DNA from 4 places in the Caulobacter sp. GW821-FHT10E02 genome. Region 3 is predicted to be linked to each of the others. Evidence: predicted binding sites of a transcription regulator. Region 3 holds the regulator's gene; each other region holds the start of a gene.
The links. Region 3 encodes LexA, which represses DNA repair genes until DNA is damaged. Its sites were predicted from a motif close to ATGTTCNCNANNTGTTCT; they were not measured.
Positions count from the first base shown of each region.

Region 1: the regulator LexA is predicted to act here: its motif matches at 1,125-1,142, upstream of AC07NI_RS09905 (ImuA family protein).
Region 2: the regulator LexA is predicted to act here: its motif matches at 2,178-2,195, upstream of uvrA (excinuclease ABC subunit UvrA).
Region 4: the regulator LexA is predicted to act here: its motif matches at 1,998-2,015, upstream of AC07NI_RS19585 (ATP-dependent helicase).

Region 1 is NZ_JBWKMV010000002.1:52,595-56,898, reverse strand. It holds gene AC07NI_RS09910 (acetyl-CoA carboxylase family protein) at 1-1,052, opposite strand, end outside; gene AC07NI_RS09905 (ImuA family protein) at 1,153-1,935, shown strand; gene AC07NI_RS09900 (Y-family DNA polymerase) at 1,850-3,385, shown strand; gene AC07NI_RS09895 (error-prone DNA polymerase) at 3,390-4,304, shown strand, end outside.
Region 2 is NZ_JBWKMV010000001.1:39,811-44,114, forward strand. It holds gene uvrA (excinuclease ABC subunit UvrA) at 1-2,100, opposite strand, end outside; gene AC07NI_RS00185 (hypothetical protein) at 2,370-2,531, shown strand; gene AC07NI_RS00190 (hypothetical protein) at 2,594-2,707, shown strand; gene AC07NI_RS00195 (ABC-F family ATP-binding cassette domain-containing protein) at 2,664-4,253, shown strand; gene AC07NI_RS00200 (class I SAM-dependent methyltransferase) at 4,250-4,304, shown strand, end outside.
Region 3 is NZ_JBWKMV010000001.1:1,314,067-1,318,370, forward strand. It holds gene AC07NI_RS05860 (ComEC/Rec2 family competence protein) at 1-668, shown strand, start outside; gene AC07NI_RS05865 (isocitrate lyase/PEP mutase family protein) at 699-1,454, shown strand; gene lexA (transcriptional repressor LexA) at 1,521-2,228, opposite strand; gene AC07NI_RS05875 (class I SAM-dependent methyltransferase) at 2,400-3,248, opposite strand; gene AC07NI_RS05880 (lysophospholipid acyltransferase family protein) at 3,254-3,820, opposite strand; gene trpC (indole-3-glycerol phosphate synthase TrpC) at 3,906-4,304, opposite strand, start outside.
Region 4 is NZ_JBWKMV010000003.1:929,956-934,259, forward strand. It holds gene AC07NI_RS19585 (ATP-dependent helicase) at 1-1,997, opposite strand, end outside; gene AC07NI_RS19590 (hypothetical protein) at 2,131-2,340, shown strand; gene AC07NI_RS19595 (hypothetical protein) at 2,343-2,591, shown strand; gene AC07NI_RS19600 (ribbon-helix-helix domain-containing protein) at 2,670-2,882, opposite strand; gene AC07NI_RS19605 (DUF4169 family protein) at 2,886-3,062, opposite strand; gene AC07NI_RS19610 (DUF6807 family protein) at 3,067-3,969, opposite strand; gene AC07NI_RS19615 (DUF2171 domain-containing protein) at 4,117-4,304, shown strand, end outside.

The DNA of each region.
Region 1 (4,304 bases), on a different contig from region 3:
CCGCCCGGAGGCCCCCAGGCGCCGATCGTGCCGTTGGATGGCTTCACCTGACCGTCGGCCGTCAGGGTCTCGGCATTGACCCGCGCCTGGATCGCGACGCCGAAAGCCGGCGGGACGTCCAGCTCCAGCGGCTTGCCCGCCGCCAGGTCGAACTGCAGCCGCACCAGGTCCAGGCCCGTGACCTCCTCGGTCACCGTGTGCTCGACCTGCAGGCGCGGATTGACCTCCAGGAAGTAGGGCGTGTCGCCCTCGACGAGGAACTCGACGGTGGCCAGGCCTCGATAGCCGGCGCACAGCGCCTCGGCATGTCGCCACAGATCTGCCCGTAGAGCCTCGGGCAACGCCGCCGGCGCGATCTCGACCAGCTTCTGGTTCCGGCGTTGCAACGAGCAGTCGCGGTCGCCGATCGCCAGCACGCGGCTGCCATCGCCGACGATCTGCACCTCGATATGCCGGGCCTGTTCAATGAGCTTCTCGGCATAGAGCCCGCCGTCGCCGAACGCCGCCTCGGCCTCGCGCGCGCAGGCGGCGAAGGCGGCGTCCAGCTCGGCTGTGTCGCGTACCGCCCGCATCCCGCGCCCGCCGCCACCGGCCCGCGCCTTCAGCATGATCGCGCCATGCTGCGCCTGGAACGCCCGTGCCTCGTCCAGCGAGATCGCGCCGGTTCCAGGGAGCAGCGGCACGTCGCGTTCAGCCGCCAGCGTCCTTGCGCGAGCTTTGTCGCCGAAGACCTCCAGATGCTCCGCCGACGGACCGACGAAGATAATCCCCGCCGCCGCGCAGGCTCGCGCCAGGGCGGGGTTCTCCGACAGGAAGCCGTAGCCCGGATGCAGGGCGTCGCAGCCCTCGGCCTTGGCCGCCGCCACGATCGCCGCGATGTCGAGATAGGCTTTTGCGCTCGCGCCGGACAGGGCGACCGCGCGGCCCGAGACGTGCGCCGTGTCGCCCTCGGCATGGACCATTACGCTCTCGATCCCGGCCTCCGCCGCCGCGCGGGCGATGCGGACGGCGATCTCGCCACGGTTGGCGATCAGGACGCGGGACAAGGTCATGCAGGGCTCTCTTCATACGGCCGTTTGACGCACCTTCGCCCGAGCCGCTTGACTCTCCAAGCGCGAAAGATCAGAACAAAAGTAGAACAAGGAGTGTGGAATGGCCGGATCGCGCGAGGCGCGTCTTGCGGCCCTCAGAGGCCGGATCGCCGCGATCGAAGCGGGGACTCGGACTCCGACTCCGGTCCTGCCGTTCGGGGATCCGGCCATCGACGGCTGCTTCCCGGGCGGCGGCCTGCCGCTGGGCGGCTGGCACGAGGTGACGGGCGCGGGGCTGGAGGCCGAGACCAGCGCGGCCCCCGCCGCCTTCGTCGGCCTGCTGCTGCGACCGCTGGTCAAGACCGGCGCGATCGTCTGGGTCGCCCGGCGCAGCGACCTGTTCGCGCCCGGCCTGTTCGGCCTCGGCTTCCCGGCCGACCGGCTGATCCAGGTCCGCACCCGCGACGAGGCCGAGACCCTGTCGGTGCTGGAGGACGCGCTCTCCACCCAAGGCGTCGCCGCCGCCGTCGGCGAGGCCGAGGCCCCGGACCTGACCGCCGGCCGGCGCCTGCAGCTGGCCTGCGAGAAGCGCGGCGGCTTCGGGGTGGTGCTGCACCGAAGACCGTACGGCGGCCGAGCGGGGGCGGGGCGGGCAGTGTCCGGCTCGGCCTCGTTCAGCCGCTGGCGGATCGGGCCCACGCCCACCCCGCCGCCGGCCGACGACATCGGCCTCGGCCCGCCGCGCTGGCGGGTCGAACTCGAACGCTGCCGGGGCGGACGCGCCGGCGCCTGGATCTTGGAACAACAGGAGGCCGGCCATGGCCCGCATCCTTTCCGTCTGGTGTCCCAACTGGCCGATCACGACGTGGCGCCGACGGAACCCGGGCTACGACTGGTCGGGTAAGCTCCCGTTCGCCCTGCTGGCCACGGAAGGCGGCACGCGCCGGCTCGTGGCCGTCGACGACACCGCCCGCGCCCAGGGCCTCAACGTCGACCAGAAGGCCGCCGACGCCATGGCCCTGGTCCCGACCCTGGTCACCTTCGACCACGATCCCGCCGCCGATCGCCTGGCGCTGGAGGCCCTGTGCGACTGGTGCGTCCGCTTCTCGCCGGCCGTGGCGATCGACGGCGCCGACGGCCTGTTCCTCGACATCAGCGGGACCGACCACCTATGGGGCGGCGAGGGCGAGATGCTGGTCGATCTCGTCGGCCGCCTGGCCCGCTGGGGCGTGCCGGCCCGCGCCGCGATCGCCGACACGCCCGGCGCGGCCTGGGCTTTAGCCCGCTACGGCGACGACCTGGCCATCGCCGCGCCGGGAGAGCAGCGCGCGGCGATCGAAGCCCTGCCGGTCGCGGCCCTGCGCTTGGAGGACGCCGCCGAGGCCCAGCTGCCGCGCCTCGGCCTGCACCGCGTCGGCCAGCTCTTCGCCCTGCCGCGCGCCCAGCTGGCCAAGCGCTTCGGCCTGGCCACCACCCTGCGCCTCGACCAGGCCTTGGGCATGGCCGCCGAGGCCCTGACCTTCCGCCGTCCGGCCAGTCCGTGGTTCGACCGCCTGGCCTTCTTCGAACCGATCAGCGCGCCCGACGACCTGGCCCGCGTGACCGGCGACGCCCTGGCCCTGATCTGCGCCCGCCTGGAGGCGGAAGGCCGCGGCGCCAAGCGTTTCGAGGTCGTGTTCCACCGCCTGGACGGCCAGGCCTATCCGGTCCGGGCCGGCCTGGCCCGCCTGGGCCGCGACGCCAAGCGGCTGACCAAGCTGATCGTCCCCAAGCTCGACAAGGTCGACCCCGGCTTCGGCATCGAGGTCGTCACTGTCCACGCCTGGGCGGTCGAACCCCTGGCCGCCGCCCAGGATCGCTTGGACGCGGAGGCCGGGACCAGCCTCGACGAGACCCTGGCCCCGCTGGTCGATCGCCTGGTCAACCGCCTGGGCGAGAACCGCGTCTGGCGCGCCGACCCCTATGAGAGCCACGTCCCCGAACGCTCGGTGATCCGCAACGCCCCGCTCGACCCGCCGGCCGCCGCGAAGTGGGACCCCGACCGCCCGCGCCCGGTGCGCCTGTTCAAGCGGCCCGAAGCCATCACCGCCATCGCCGCTGAAGTGCCGGACTATCCCCCTCGCATGTTCACTTGGCGCGGCCGATCCCACCGTGTCCGCCGGGCCGAAGGCCCCGAACGCATCGGCCAGGAATGGTGGCGCGCCGGCGTCGCCGAGGACGACACCGGCCCCGGCAAGATCCGCGACTACTACCGCGTCGAGGACGATGTCGGCGGCCGGTTCTGGATCTACCGCCAGGGCCTGTTCGGTGAAGCGGAAGCCCCGAAATGGTGGATCCATGGCCTGTTCAGCTAGCGCCATGACCCCCGCCTATGCCGAGCTGCAAACCACCACCAACTTCTCCTTCCTGCGCGGCGCCTCGCACGCGGAAGAGCTGGCGATCGCCGCCGAAGCCCTGGGTCTCTCCGCCATCGGCATCACCGATCGCAACAGCCTGGCCGGGATCGTGCGCGGCTGGACGGCGGCCAAGAAGCGCGATGTCCGGGTGCTGAGCGGCTGCCGGCTGGACTTCATGGACGGCACGCCCAGCCTGCTCTGCTATCCGACCGATCGCGAGGCCTTCGGTCGCCTGACGCGGTTGCTGACCGTCGGTCAGCGCCGGGCCGAGAAGGGAGAGTGCCATCTGTCCTGGCAGGATTTCCTGGACCATGCCGACGGCCAGATCGGGTTGATCATCCCGCCGAAGGACCTGGACGAAGCCTTCGAGCGCGACCTGACCCGCATGGCCGGCGACCTGCGCGGCCGGTCCTGGCTGGCGGCCAGCCGGGGCTACGCCGCCCAGGACCTCAAGCGCCTCTCGCGCCTGGACCACCTGGGCCGCGCCGCCGGCGCGCCGATCGTGGCCACGAACGACGTCCTCTATCATGGTCCCGAACGGCGGCCGTTGCAGGACGTCATCACCTGCGTCCGCGAGCACTGCACGATCCGGGAGGCGGGCTTTCACCTGGAGGCTAATGCCGAGCGCCACATCAAGGCCCCGGCCGAGATGGCGCGCCTGTTCGAGCGCTGGCCGCGCGCGGTGGAACGGACGGCCGAGATCGTCGAGCGGATCGGCTTCGATCTCGGCCAGCTCAACGAGGAATATCCGGACGAGCCCGTGCCGCCGGGCAAGACGGCGATGCAGCATCTGAGCGACCTGACTTGGTCCGGCGCGGCCTGGCGCTATCCGGCCGGGGTGCCGCAGAAGGTCGAGGCGCAGCTGAAGGAAGAGCTG
Region 2 (4,304 bases), 1.3 Mb from region 3:
CGACTGGTCGATGTCGATGACCTTGTCGAAGTTCTCCAGGCCCTCGATCCGCTCGTGCGAGGCGGGGGCGTCCGAAGCGTTGTTCAGGCGGCGCGCGGCGGCCTTGTACAGGGTCTCGATCGTGAAGGTCGACTTGCCGCCGCCCGACACGCCGGTGATGCAAGTGAAGGTGCCGACGGGGATCTCGCCCGTGACGCCCTTCAGATTGTTGCCGGTGGCCCCGATGACCTTCAGCATCTTCTTCTTGTTGATCGGGCGACGCTCTTCGGGCACCGCGATCTCGCGCACGCCGGTCAGGTACTGGCCGGTGACGCTGTTGGGGTTGGCCATGATCTCGGCCGGCTTGCCCTCGGCGACGATCTCGCCGCCGTGGACGCCGGCGGCCGGGCCCATGTCGATCACGTAGTCGGCGGTGAGGATGGCCTCCTCGTCGTGCTCGACGACCAGCACCGAATTGCCCAGGTCCCGCAGGCCCTGCAGCGAGGTCAGCAGCCGGGTGTTATCGCGCTGGTGCAGGCCGATCGACGGCTCGTCCAGCACGTACAGCACGCCGGTCAGACCCGAGCCGATCTGGCTGGCCAGGCGGATGCGCTGGCTCTCGCCGCCCGACAGGGTGCCCGAGCCGCGCGAGAGGTTGAGGTAGTCCAGGCCGACATCGACCAGGAACCGCAGGCGATCATTGATCTCCTTCAGGATCCGCCGGGCGATCTCCATCTGCTTGTCGGTCAGCTTGCCTTCCAGGCTCGCGAACCAGTCGCGCGCAGGCCGGATGGCCAGCATCGAGACTTCGGCGATGTCCATGGCGTCGATCTTGACGGCCAGGGCTTCGGGCTTCAGGCGCTTGCCGTGGCAGGTCTCGCACGGGGTGTCGGACTGGTAGCGGCCGAGTTCTTCGCGGACCCACGAGGAGTCCGTCTCACGCCAGCGACGCTCCAGGTTCGGCAGCACGCCCTCGAAGGGCTTCTCGACCTCGTACTTGCGCGCGTTGTCGTCGTAGATGAACTTGATCTTGGTCCCCTTGGACCCGTTCAGCACCACGTCGCGGGCGTCGGGCGACAGCTTGTACCAGGCCTCGTCCATCGAGAAGCCGTAGTGGCGCGCCAGGGCCTGCAGGGTCTGGGTGTAGAGCGGCGAGGGACCCTTCGCCCACGGGGCGACGGCGCCCTTGTGCAGGCTCTTGTCCTTGTCGGGGATCACCAGGTCGGCGTCGAAGGCGAGCTTGGCGCCCAGGCCGTCGCAGACCGGGCAGGCGCCCGCCGGGTTGTTGAACGAGAACAGGCGCGGCTCGATCTCGGCGATCGTGAAGCCGCTGACCGGGCAGGCGAAGCGTTCCGAGAACAGGATCCGGCGCGGCTCCTTCTCGCCTTCTTCGATATTGGCGAACTCAGCGACGGCCAGGCCATCGGCCAGGCGCAGGGCCTGCTCGATGGAGTCAGCCAGGCGCTGCTCCATGTCGGGCTTGGTCACCACGCGGTCCACGACCACGTCGATATCGTGCTTGAACTTCTTGTCGAGCGCCGGGGCGTCCTCGATCGGATAGTACTCGCCGTCGATCTTCAGCCGCTGAAAGCCGGCCTTCTGCCACTCGGCGATCTCCTTCTTGTACTCGCCCTTGCGGTCGCGAACGACGGGGGCCAGCAGGTAGAGACGCGTGCCTTCCGGCAGGGCGGTGATCTTGTCGACCATCTGGCTGATGGTCTGGCTCTCGATCGGCAGGCCGGTGGCGGGCGAATACGGAACCCCGACCCGCGCCCACAGCAGGCGCATGTAGTCGTGGATCTCGGTCACCGTGCCGACGGTCGAGCGCGGGTTGCGCGACGTCGTCTTCTGCTCGATCGAGATCGCGGGCGACAGGCCCTCGATCAGGTCGACGTCGGGCTTGCTCATCAGCTCCAGGAACTGACGGGCATAGGCCGACAGGCTCTCCACGTAGCGGCGCTGGCCCTCGGCATAGATCGTATCGAAGGCCAGGGACGACTTGCCCGAGCCCGACAGGCCGGTCAGGACGACCAGCTCGCCACGCGGGATGTCGACGCTGACGTTCTTCAGATTGTGCTCACGGGCGCCGCGAACGCGGATGAAGTTCAGTTGCTCAGCCATGTTTTCCGGAACGTTGGGCCGCGACATTGGTCGCAGCGCAGCGGCTATATGTAGGGCTCGGCGCGCCAATTAACACAAGAACAAGGTGTGAACAAATGTCGCGCCCGCGAGAGGGCGTTTCTGCTGACATTTGATGTCAGCAGCATGCGGCGCGAAGGCCGTAGCCAGCGCAACCTTCCCTAAACCCTGTTTGGAAGCGGGTTCTTCAGTCCACGCATGATGTAACGGCGAAGTTCGAGCCGAAGCTCGACCTTATGAAGGAACGAGCCATGGCCAAGAAAGAGGCCGGGAACGCCAAGCTGGACGCCAAGCAGGAGGCGTTCGACGCCCTGAGGGCGCCCAAGCCACGTTCGATCATCATCGACATGATGGTGTTCTGCGGCGGCGTCGGCTCGCTGGTGTGGGTCCTGCACGCGATGGCGCCGACCTAGCGACCACTCTGCTCACGCTTGCCGCCCAAGGCGCGGACGCGTAGAAACCCCGCTCCCAATCGATGGAGGCCCTCATGATCAGCCAGACGGAAGACCGCTTCGTCCTTCCCGTTTCCCTGACCGTGGGTTCGCATGTCCTTCGTCACTCTGGATGCCGTTTCCGCCGCCACGCCTGATGGCCGGCTGCTCTTCGAAAATCTGAACCTCGCGATCGGGGCCGAGCGGATCGGCCTGGTCGGGCGCAACGGCGCGGGCAAGTCGACCTTGCTGGCGCTGATCGCTGGCGCGCGTCCGCCGCTGGCTGGGACGGTCGCGCGGGCCGGAACCGTCGCGACCCTCGACCAGACGCCGGACGTCTCGCCGGGCGCGCGGCTGGCCTACCTGCTGGGCGTCGGCGACGCCTGGGATCGCCTGTCGCGCATCGAGCGTGGGGAGGGCGACGAGATCGACCTTTCCGAAGCGGACTGGGACCTGCCGGCGCGGCTGGACCAGGCCCTGGCCGACGTCGGCCTGGCGGGCCTCGACCCCGAGCGGCCGGCGGCGGCGCTGTCGGGTGGCCAGGCGACGCGGGCGGGGCTGGCGCGGCTGTTGATCGCGCGGCCCGACGTGCTGTTGCTGGACGAGCCGACCAACAATCTCGACGCCGAAGCGCGCGGCATCGTCGGCAAGGTGCTGACCCGCTGGCGCGGCGGGGCGGTGGTTGTCAGCCACGACCGGTCCTTGCTGCGCGGCATGGACCGGATCGTCGAGCTGTCGTCCTTGGGCGCACGGTCCTACGGCGGCGGCTGGGACCTCTATGCCGAGCGCAAGGCCGCTGAGGCCGACGCCGCCCAGCGCGACCTCGACCACGCCGAGAAGGAGGTCCGCCGCGTCGCCCGCGAGGCCCAGGTCGCCCGCGAGCGCAAGGAGCGTCGCGACGCCGCCGGCCGCAAGTTCGCCGCCAAGGGCAGCGAGCCGAAGATCATCCTGGGCATGATGGCCGAGCGGGCCGAGATGAGCGGCGCGCGCGAAGGCAAGCTCGCCGACAAGCTGGCGGCCGAGGCGGCGCAGGCCAAGGTCTCGGCCGAGGCCCGCGTCGAGCGCGCCCGGACCCTGGGCTTCGACCTGCCGTCGTCGGGCCTGCCGGAGGGGCGGACGGTGCTGAGCTTCGACGATGTCGCCTTCGCCTGGCCGGGCGGGACGCGCGTGATCGAGGGCCTGTCGTTCCGGATCGCCGGGCCCGAGCGCGTGGCGGTGTCCGGACCGAACGGGACGGGCAAGACGACCCTGATCCGGCTGGTGACCGGTGACCTCGCGCCGACCGCCGGCGAGGTGAAGCTCTCCGTGCCCGTCGCCTTGCTCGACCAGCGGGCGGCGCTGCTGCACGACGACGAGACCATCCTGGAGAACTTCCGCCGCCTGAACCCCGCCGCCAGCCAGAACGACGCCCACGCGGCCCTGGCGCGGTTCCTGTTCCGCAACACCGCCGCCCACCAGGTGGCCGGAACCCTCAGCGGTGGCGAGCGCCTGAGGGCGGCCCTGGCCTGCGTGCTGAGCGCGGCCGCGCCGCCGCAACTGCTGATCCTGGACGAACCGACCAACCATCTGGACCTGGCCTCGATCGAGGCCGTCGAGGCGGCGCTGTCGGGTTATGACGGGGCGCTGCTGGTGGTCAGCCACGACGCCGATTTCCTGGAGGCGATCGGCGTCGAACGAACGATAAGCTTGGGCGCAAAGCCATGACCCCCGACCTCGACGCCTTCATCCGCGAGCGCCTGCCGCTAGAGCCTGTCC
Region 3 (4,304 bases):
GGGGCGTCGACGGCATGGTCGGGATCGCCAACGGCTTCGCCGACGCCCATGGCGCGCAGAGGATCGTCGCCAGCGCGCCCCCACAGGTGCTGGTGGTCGCCTTCCTGGGGCTGATGCTGCTGTGTCTGTGGCGCGGCCGTCTGCGCTGGATCGGCGCGCCTTTGGCCCTGGCGGTCGCCCTGTGGCCCAGGCCCGCCGCGCCGGACGCCTGGATCGCCGCCGACGGGGCGACGGCCGCCGTCCGCTCAGGCGACGCGGCCGTGCTGCTGCGCACCGACGCCAAGCGGTTCGGGGCCGAGCTGTGGGCGCGGCGACGGGGCCTGAGGCCGGCGACCTGGAGCCTCTATGCCTGCGACAAGCGGATCTGCGCGCCGGAACCGGGCGCGCCCGTGCGGCTGTCGCTGGTCTGGGGCCGCAAGACGCCCGACGCCGAGACGCTGTCGGGCCTGTGCGTCCGCAGCGAGGTCGTGGTGATCAGAGGGCCGATGCCACCTCGAACGCCGCCGCTGTGCGCCGAAACCGTGCTGCTGGCGGCCGAGGATTTCGCCAAGGGCGGAGCCGCCGAGCTCTATCGCCGGTCCGACGGCTGGCGCATCGTCTGGGCTCAGCCGTTGCGGGGCGATCGGCCGTGGAGCCTGCTGACAGCCGATGTCACCAGCGGAGGCTAAGGCTTCAGCAGCACCACAGGAGTCTCCGCCATGTCGAACCCGTTCGCCGCCCGCCGCGCGGCTTTCCGCGCCCTGCACGCCGAGGGCTGCTTCGCTCTGCCCAATCCGTGGGACGCCGGCAGCGCCAAGCGCCTGGAAAAGCTGGGCTTCAAGGCTCTGGCCTCGACCAGCGCGGGAGCGGCCTGGGCCATGGGCAAGGACGACGGCGAGATCACCCGCGACGAGGTCATCGAACATCTCAAGATGCTGTGCGCCGCCACCGACCTGCCGGTGAACGCGGACTTCGAGGCCGGTTTCGCCGATACCGCTGAAGGCGTCGGCGAAAGCGTCACCCTGGCCATCGAGGCCGGCGTCGCGGGCCTGTCGATCGAGGACTGGTCGGGCTCGGCGCTCTACGATCTGCCGGTCGCCGTCGAGCGCCTGAAGGCCGCCCGCGCCGCCATCGACGCCTCGGGCCAGGACGTGATCCTGGTCGGCCGCACCGAGGGCTATCTGCGGGGCGTCCGCGACCTGGCCCCGACCCTGGAGCGTCTGAAGGCCTATGCCGCCGCTGGCGCCGATTGCCTCTACGCCCCGGCCGTGACCGATCCGGATGAGATCAAGGCCATCGTCGAGGCCGTGGCCCCCAAGCCGGTCAACATCCTGTTCTGGGGCAATGACATGTCGGTCGAGAGCCTGGGCGCGCTGGGCGTGCGCCGGGTCAGCACCGGCGCGGGTCTGGCCGTCGCCGCCTGGGCCGGTTTCGATGCCGCCGCCAAACGCCTGGCGGAGGAGGGGCGGCTGTAGTCCCGATACGAAAAGGCCCCAATCCTCAAGCGAGGTCGGGGCCAATTCTCAAGTCGCCAGAGCAGCTTAGTGGTAGCGGCGGATCAGGCCCACCAGCTTACCCTGCACCTCGACCTGGTCGGGGCCGAAGATGCGGGTCTCGTATTTCGGGTTGGCGGCTTCCAGGGCGATCGAGCCGCCCTTCTTGCGCAGGCGCTTGAGCGTGGCTTCCTCGCCGACCAAGGCGACGACGATCTCGCCCGAGGTGGCGGTGTCGCCCTTCTTGATGATCACATAGTCGCCGTCGAGGATGCCGGCCTCGATCATCGAGTCGCCCTGCACCTCGAGGACATAGTGCTCGCCATTGCCCAGCATGGCCTCGGGCACCGGCAGGCGCTCGCGCTCGTGCTGGATGGCGTCGATCGGGGTGCCGGCGGCGATCTTGCCCAGGATCGGCAGCTCGCGGCTGTCATTGGCCGGGGCGGACGAGGCAGCCGGCGAGGGCGGGGGCGAACCGCCGCCTTCGAACACCTGCGGGCGGAACGCGCCACGACCCTTGGGCGGCGCGGCCGTCGTGGCCTGTTGCGGCAGCTTCACCACTTCCAGCGCCCGGGCCCGGTGGGCGAGACGGCGGATGAAGCCGCGCTCCTCCAGGGCCGTGATCAGCCGGTGGATGCCCGACTTGGACGCCAGGTCCAGGGCCTCCTTCATCTCGTCGAACGAGGGGGAGACGCCGGTCTCCTTGATCCGCTCGTGGATGAACATCAGCAGTTCGTGCTGCTTGCGCGTGAGCATGGCGACCTCGGCTGGAGCGCGGAACAAACCGCAAACCTTGCGAATGTTCTCTAGGCGTTCCGCGTTAAAGTCAAGTCGGGGCGTCGTCGCTCGGAAAAGCTTTGCAGAATCAAGGGTTAGGCTCGGCGACGAGGTAAATGTCGCCCAGAATCAAAAGCTTAACGAAAGCTTTCAGGCGCGCTTGCGGGCGATGATGATGTCCTGGTCCTGCATCGGTTGGCGACGCCAGACGCCCAGGGCCTGGTTCAGCACATCGAGGCCCAGGGTCTCGTACTGCGCCAGGATCGGCTCCAGGTCGTAGCCGATCACCGCTTCGGGCAGTTCCGGCGTCGCGGTCCAGCAGCCGTCCAAGGCGTGGACGAAGTCGAACGCGATCTGGCCGTTGCCCGTGTTGGCGCGGGCTTCCTCGTCGATCAGGTACCAGGAGATGATGCTGGTCCCGCCGGGCTTCAGCACCCGGGCGATCTCGCGGGCGAACTGGGCCTGGTCAGCGGCCAGCAGATGGGTGAACACCGAGCCCAGCCAGACATAGTCGAAGCTGGCGTCGGGATAGGGGAAGACGAAGGCGCTGGCCGGCTGCGAGCCGCCCGGATTGTACCGGTCGCTGTGCATGTCGGCGTGGGTGAATTCGAAGCGCGGGTCGCCGACGGCGATGTTGGCTTTGCACCAGTCGATGGCCTGGGCCATGACGTCGAAGCCGGCATAGCGGCCGTTCTCGTCGAGGTAGTCGACTAGCGGGGCGGCGGCGCGACCGATGCCGCAGCCGACGTCGAGGATGGCGTGGTGCGGTTGCAGGCCGGCGGCGACGAACAGCTCCTTGAACTGCTGGCCCACGCGGATGAAGTCGGCGTCGGCGGCGCCGACCAGGTGCCAGAGCTCCTGAGGCGCGGTGACGGCGTCGGTGGCCGGCGGAGGCGTCGGCGTCAGGGACAGAGCGCGACGAAGCTTGGACAGGAACGCCCGCATCCGATTCCTTTCAGGGAAGAGCGGCGCGGACCCTAGCGGCCGATCAGGCTTCAGCCAACCTAGAGGACGGTCTTCAATTCCGGATGCTTGGGCGTAACCGGCGCGTAGAAGGCCGCCAGCACCGCCAGGTCCTTCTCGTAGTCGCCGCTGGGCATCATCGCCGGACCCAGGCCCACGACCTTGCGCTTGTAGTCCATGAAGCCGGGCACCATCGGTACGCCGGCCTTCAGGGCGATGTTGTAGAAGCCGGTCTTCCAGCCGCCGGCCTTGCCGCGCGTGCCCTCGGGCGCGATCGTCAGCATGAACTCGTCGCGGCGGGCGAACTCGTCGGCCATGGCCTGGACCGTGTCGCGCGACTGCGAGCGGTCGATCGGCACGCCGCCCAGGTCCTTCATCAGCTTCTCGAACGGCCAGCGGAACAGCGAGGCCTTGCCCATGAAGCTGAGCTTCAGGTTCAGCGCGTCGGCCGCGCCCAGGAAGTAGACGAAGTCCCAGTTGCTGGTGTGCGGCGCGGCGATGATCACGAACTTGCGGGTCGTGGTCGGGGCCGAGCCCTCGATCGTCCAGCCCTCGCGCTTGAAGAAGGCGACGAGGGACCAATTCACCACGCGGGCGACCCAATGCATGCGCGCTTCCTCGCGTGGCCGTGTTCTTGTTGGGAGACTGTGAGCGGGCGAGGGGGAAAACGCCAGATGGTGCGTACCCGATCCGTCAGCCCAGCAAGGCCTTGGTGGCGGCCGTGACGTCGGCCTGGCGCATCAGGCTTTCGCCCACCAGCATGGCCTTGGCGCCGGCGGCTTCCATCCGCACGACGTCGTCGTGGGTGAAGAGGCCGCTCTCGGTGACCAGCAGGGCATCCTTGGGGGCCTGGGCCGCCAGCCGTTCGGTGACGGCCAGGTCGACAACGAAGCTCTTCAGGTCGCGGTTGTTGATGCCCACCAGGTCCGAGCCCAGGGCGCCGGCGCGCTCCATCTCGGCCTCGTCGTGGACTTCCACGAGGGCGTCCATACCCAGGCGCTTGGCCTCGGCCATCAGTTCGGCGGCCACGACGTCGTCGATCATCGCCAGGATGACCAGGATGGCGTCGGCGCCCAGGGCGCGGCTCTCGGC
Region 4 (4,304 bases), on a different contig from region 3:
TGGGCGAGCGGGAGTTCGTCGACGAACCGCGACGGCAACTGGCTGGTCCAGCGGCCATAGACCTGCCGGTTGGCCACGAAGCTGATGCGAGCCTCCTCGCGGGCGCGGGTGATGCCGACATAGGCCAGGCGACGCTCTTCCTCGAGGCCCTTTTCGCCCTTGTCGTCCATGCTGCGCTGGCTGGGGAACACGCCTTCCTCCCAGCCGGGCAGGAAGACCAGCGGGAATTCCAGGCCCTTGGCCGAGTGCAGGGTCATGATCCAGACGGCGTCGCCGGTGGCCTCGCGGTCCAGGTCCATGACCAGCGACACGTGCTCGAGGTAGGCTTCCAGCGTGTCGAACGAGCCCATCGACTGGACCAGTTCCTTCAGGTTCTCCAGCCGCGTCTGGCTGGTCGGGCCCTTGTCCAGACGCAGGGCGTCCGTATAGCCGCTCTCCTCCAGCACCGTCTCCAGCAGGCGCTGGTGGTGCACCGAGCCGATCAGCGAACGCCAGCGGTCCAGGTCGCGGATGAAGTTGGACAGCGCCGTCCGCGTGCGGGCTGGCAGCTCGTCGCTGGCGATGATCTGTCGGGCGGCTTCGACGGTCGAGACGCCGCTCAGCCGGGCGATCTGCAGCAGCTTCTGCACCGAGGTGTCGCCGATGCCGCGCTTGGGCGTGTTGACGATGCGCTCGAAGGCCAAATCGTCGTCGGGCGACTGGATCAGGCGCAGATAGGCGTGGGCGTCGCGGATTTCCGCCCGTTCGAAGAAGCGCGGGCCGCCGACCACCTTGTAGGGGATCTGCAACATCACGAAGCGTTCTTCGAAGGCGCGCATCTGGAAGCTGGCGCGCACCAGAATGGCCATCTGGTTGTACTTGCGGCCCGCCTTCTTCGCGCGCTCGATCTCGTCGGCGATCATCCGGCTCTCGGCCTCGCCGTCCCAGACGCCGCTGACCTTGACCTTCTCGCCGCCCTTGGCCGGGGTCCACAGGGTCTTGCCCAGGCGCCCCTTGTTGGCGGTGATCAGGCCGGACGCCGCCGCCAGGATGTGCTCGGTCGAGCGGTAGTTGCACTCCAGCCGCACGACCTTGGCGCCGGCGAAGTCGCGCTCGAACCGCAGGATGTTGTCGACCTCGGCCCCGCGCCAGCCATAGATCGACTGGTCGTCGTCGCCGACGCAGCAGACGTTCTGGCGGCCCTGGGCCAGCAGGCGCAGCCACAGGTACTGGGCGACGTTGGTGTCCTGGTACTCGTCGACCATCACGTATTTGAAGCGGCGCTGGAACTCGTCCAGCACATCGGGATGGCCGGTGAACAGGCTGATATTGTGCAGCAACAGGTCGCCGAAGTCGCAGGCGTTCAGGATGCGCAGGCGCTCCTGGTACTGACGGTACAGGCTGATGCCCTTGCCGTTGGCGAACTCGCCGGCCTCGCTGGTCGGAACACGGTCGGGCGTCCAGCCGCGGTTCTTCCAGTTGTCGATGATCTGCGACAGGATCCGTGGGGTCCAGCGCTTGGCGTCGATGTTCTCGGCCTCGATCAGCTGCTTGAGCAGCCGCTCGTTATCGTCGGTGTCGATGATCGTGTAGTTCGACTTCAGCCCGACCAGCTCGGCGTGGCGACGCAGGATCTGGGCGGCCACCGAGTGGAAGGTGCCCAGCCAGCGGAGCCCTTCCGCCTCCGGGCCGATGATGTGGGTGATCCGCTCGCGCATCTCGCGCGCGGCCTTGTTGGTGAAGGTGACGGCCAGCATCTCCCACGGCCGGGCCTTGCCGGTCGCCAGGATGTGGGCCAGGCGCGTGGTCAGCACGCGGGTCTTGCCGGTGCCGGCCCCGGCCAAAACGAGCAGCGGGCCTTCGGTGGTCTCGACCGCCTCGCGCTGCTCGGGGTTCAGGCCGTCCAGGTAGTTCGGCATGGCATGGGCCTGCGCCGGCGGCTGTGGCCGGGCCAGGTCGGAGATGCGCGGAGAGGGGAGGTCGCCTGGAAAGCCAGCCGAGTCATCATCGGGATACATGGAACATATGTAGCACAAACTCTTCGGGACTTAAGTCCCCCAAGGACGTCATGTGAGGGCGTGAAGGGGAACCTCCGCGTCCGCGTATCGTTGATCCGCCAACGCAACAGCGCCGAAGGGCGAGGAGACTCTCATGGCCGAAGGAACCAGCAGTGGCGGCGGTAACAGTGGCTTGGCGTTCATCGTCGGTGGGCTTGTCGTCATCGTCGCCGTGCTCGCCTTCTTCATGATGTCCGGCGGCATGACACAGAAGAAGCGCGTCGACGTGAACATCTCGGCCTCGGCGCCGAAGCTTCCGGACGCGCCGAAGCTGCCCGAAGCGCCGAAGGCTCCGGGGAGCTGATCATGGCCAAGAGCCTCGCTCATCAGGGATCGCACCAAGATAGTGGCGGGGTCCTGGCGGCTCTGCTGGTGGTGGTTGTCGTCGTCGCGGCCGTCTGGGGCGCCTGGAGGCTGGGCGTGATGGCCGGCGACCAGGCTGACTGGCGCCAGAGCCTGCCGGAGCTGTCCCGGACCCTGCGCCAGGCGCCGAACCCGCAACCGCCGCCGATCCCGACGCAGCGGCGGCCGACGGTCACGCCGGAAGCGCGCTAACTCAAATCTGTCATCCCGGGCGAAGACCCGGGACCGCAATAGGCTCTGAGCTTCCGGCGGTCCCGGCTCTACGCTTCGCTACGGCCGGGATGACATGTTGAGCGCGAATACTCGGCACGCGGACGCCAACGGCCGCTCCCCGCGCTCCAGGTCGATCCGCTGGATCAACCCCGCCAGGCTCACCGCCTCATCCGCAGCCGCGCGATCCAGCACCGCCCAGAACTCCGGCTCCAGGGCCAGCGAGGTCGCGTGGCCGGCCAGGTTCACCGAGCGCTTCTTCAAACCAGCCAGCGGTCAGTCCTCGCGCTTGGCGCCGTCGAGGTCGCGCTTGAGCTTGTCGGCGCGAGCGGCGTCCAGGGTCTTCTCGCCCTTGGTGCGGCCGAACTTGGCGCGGTTCTCGGAGGCCCGAGCCTTGTCGTCGGCCTTGGCCTTGGCCTTGCGGGCCTGGTTCAGATTGATGATGTCGGCCATGGGCTTAGGGGAGCTTCTTCTTCGGAGCGGGACGAATGACCAAGGTTTCCTGCAGATGCAGCGCCTCGTCCTTCTTGAGGACCAGCGGCGCCCGGCCGGGGAAGACGCAGTTCTGCATCGAGCGGTCGTTATACAGCATCCAGCGCGTCACCGCCTGACCATTGGCCTTGCAGGCCAGCCCCACCGCCCAGGCGGGCGCGGCCTCGCCGGTCCAGGCAAAGCCCATGTTCGCGCCGGCGTCGATCGCCGCGCCGTTCGGGACGATCGTCTTGCCGCCCGAGGCGAAGGCCAGATGCTTGGGATCGACCAGCCGGATCGAGAAGCCGCCGAAGCCGCGATCGTCCTCGCTGCCGCCCAGGCCCAGGCTGTCGACGCGTGAGGTGATGGTGGTGTCGAACTCCACCCGCCGCGCGCCGGCCTTCAGCGGCCGGACGGTGACCTTGGTGGTTTCGCTGGCGACATAGGCCAGCTCGGGTCCGGAATTGACGATCCAATCGACATCGACCGTCAGGGTCCCGCCGCCGTCAGCGTCGCCCAGGAAGTGCTTCTCGCGGACGAAGTAGGACAGGCCCTTCATGTACCAGCCGTCGGCGACGGTCTTGCCACCCGTCTGGACCTTCATCCAGGCCCACCAGACGCCGCGCTGGTGCGGGTGGTCGCCGGGCTTGTCCTCGGTCAGCGCTGTCCCGTCCGGGGCGTAGAGCACGCCGACATAGTTGGAGCGGCCGGGCTCGGCGGCCGGGTCCAACGGCTTGGTGCGATAGACCAGCACGGTCTTGCCGGCCTCGGTCAGGGTCACCGCGTCGTCGGCGAACACGGCGTCGACCCGCTTGCCGATGGCGGGATCAGCGAGCGCGGGGCCGGCGGTCAGCAGCAGGGCAGCGGCGAGAAGGGCGCGAAGGCGCATCGGTCGTCCTCGGATGTCTCGGAACGTATCAAGAACAATCCATGCGTGCATGGCAAGTGAAACTTGGCCCCTGAAACTTAGCTGGTGGCGTGGCCGTTTGATGTCCCGAGGGACCGAGAAGGTCCCGCTTAACCCAGGAGACGACAGATGATCGACCTCTCGCAGATCAAGGAACACCACGAAGTCGTCGGCTCGGACGGCGGCCACGTGGGTCGCGTGGACCACATCGCCAATGGCGAGATCGAGCTGGCCAAGCTGGACCTGGGCGGCGGCTTCAAGCACCACCTGATCCCGCTGTCGTGGGTGGAATATATCGATGACGACAAGGTCCACCT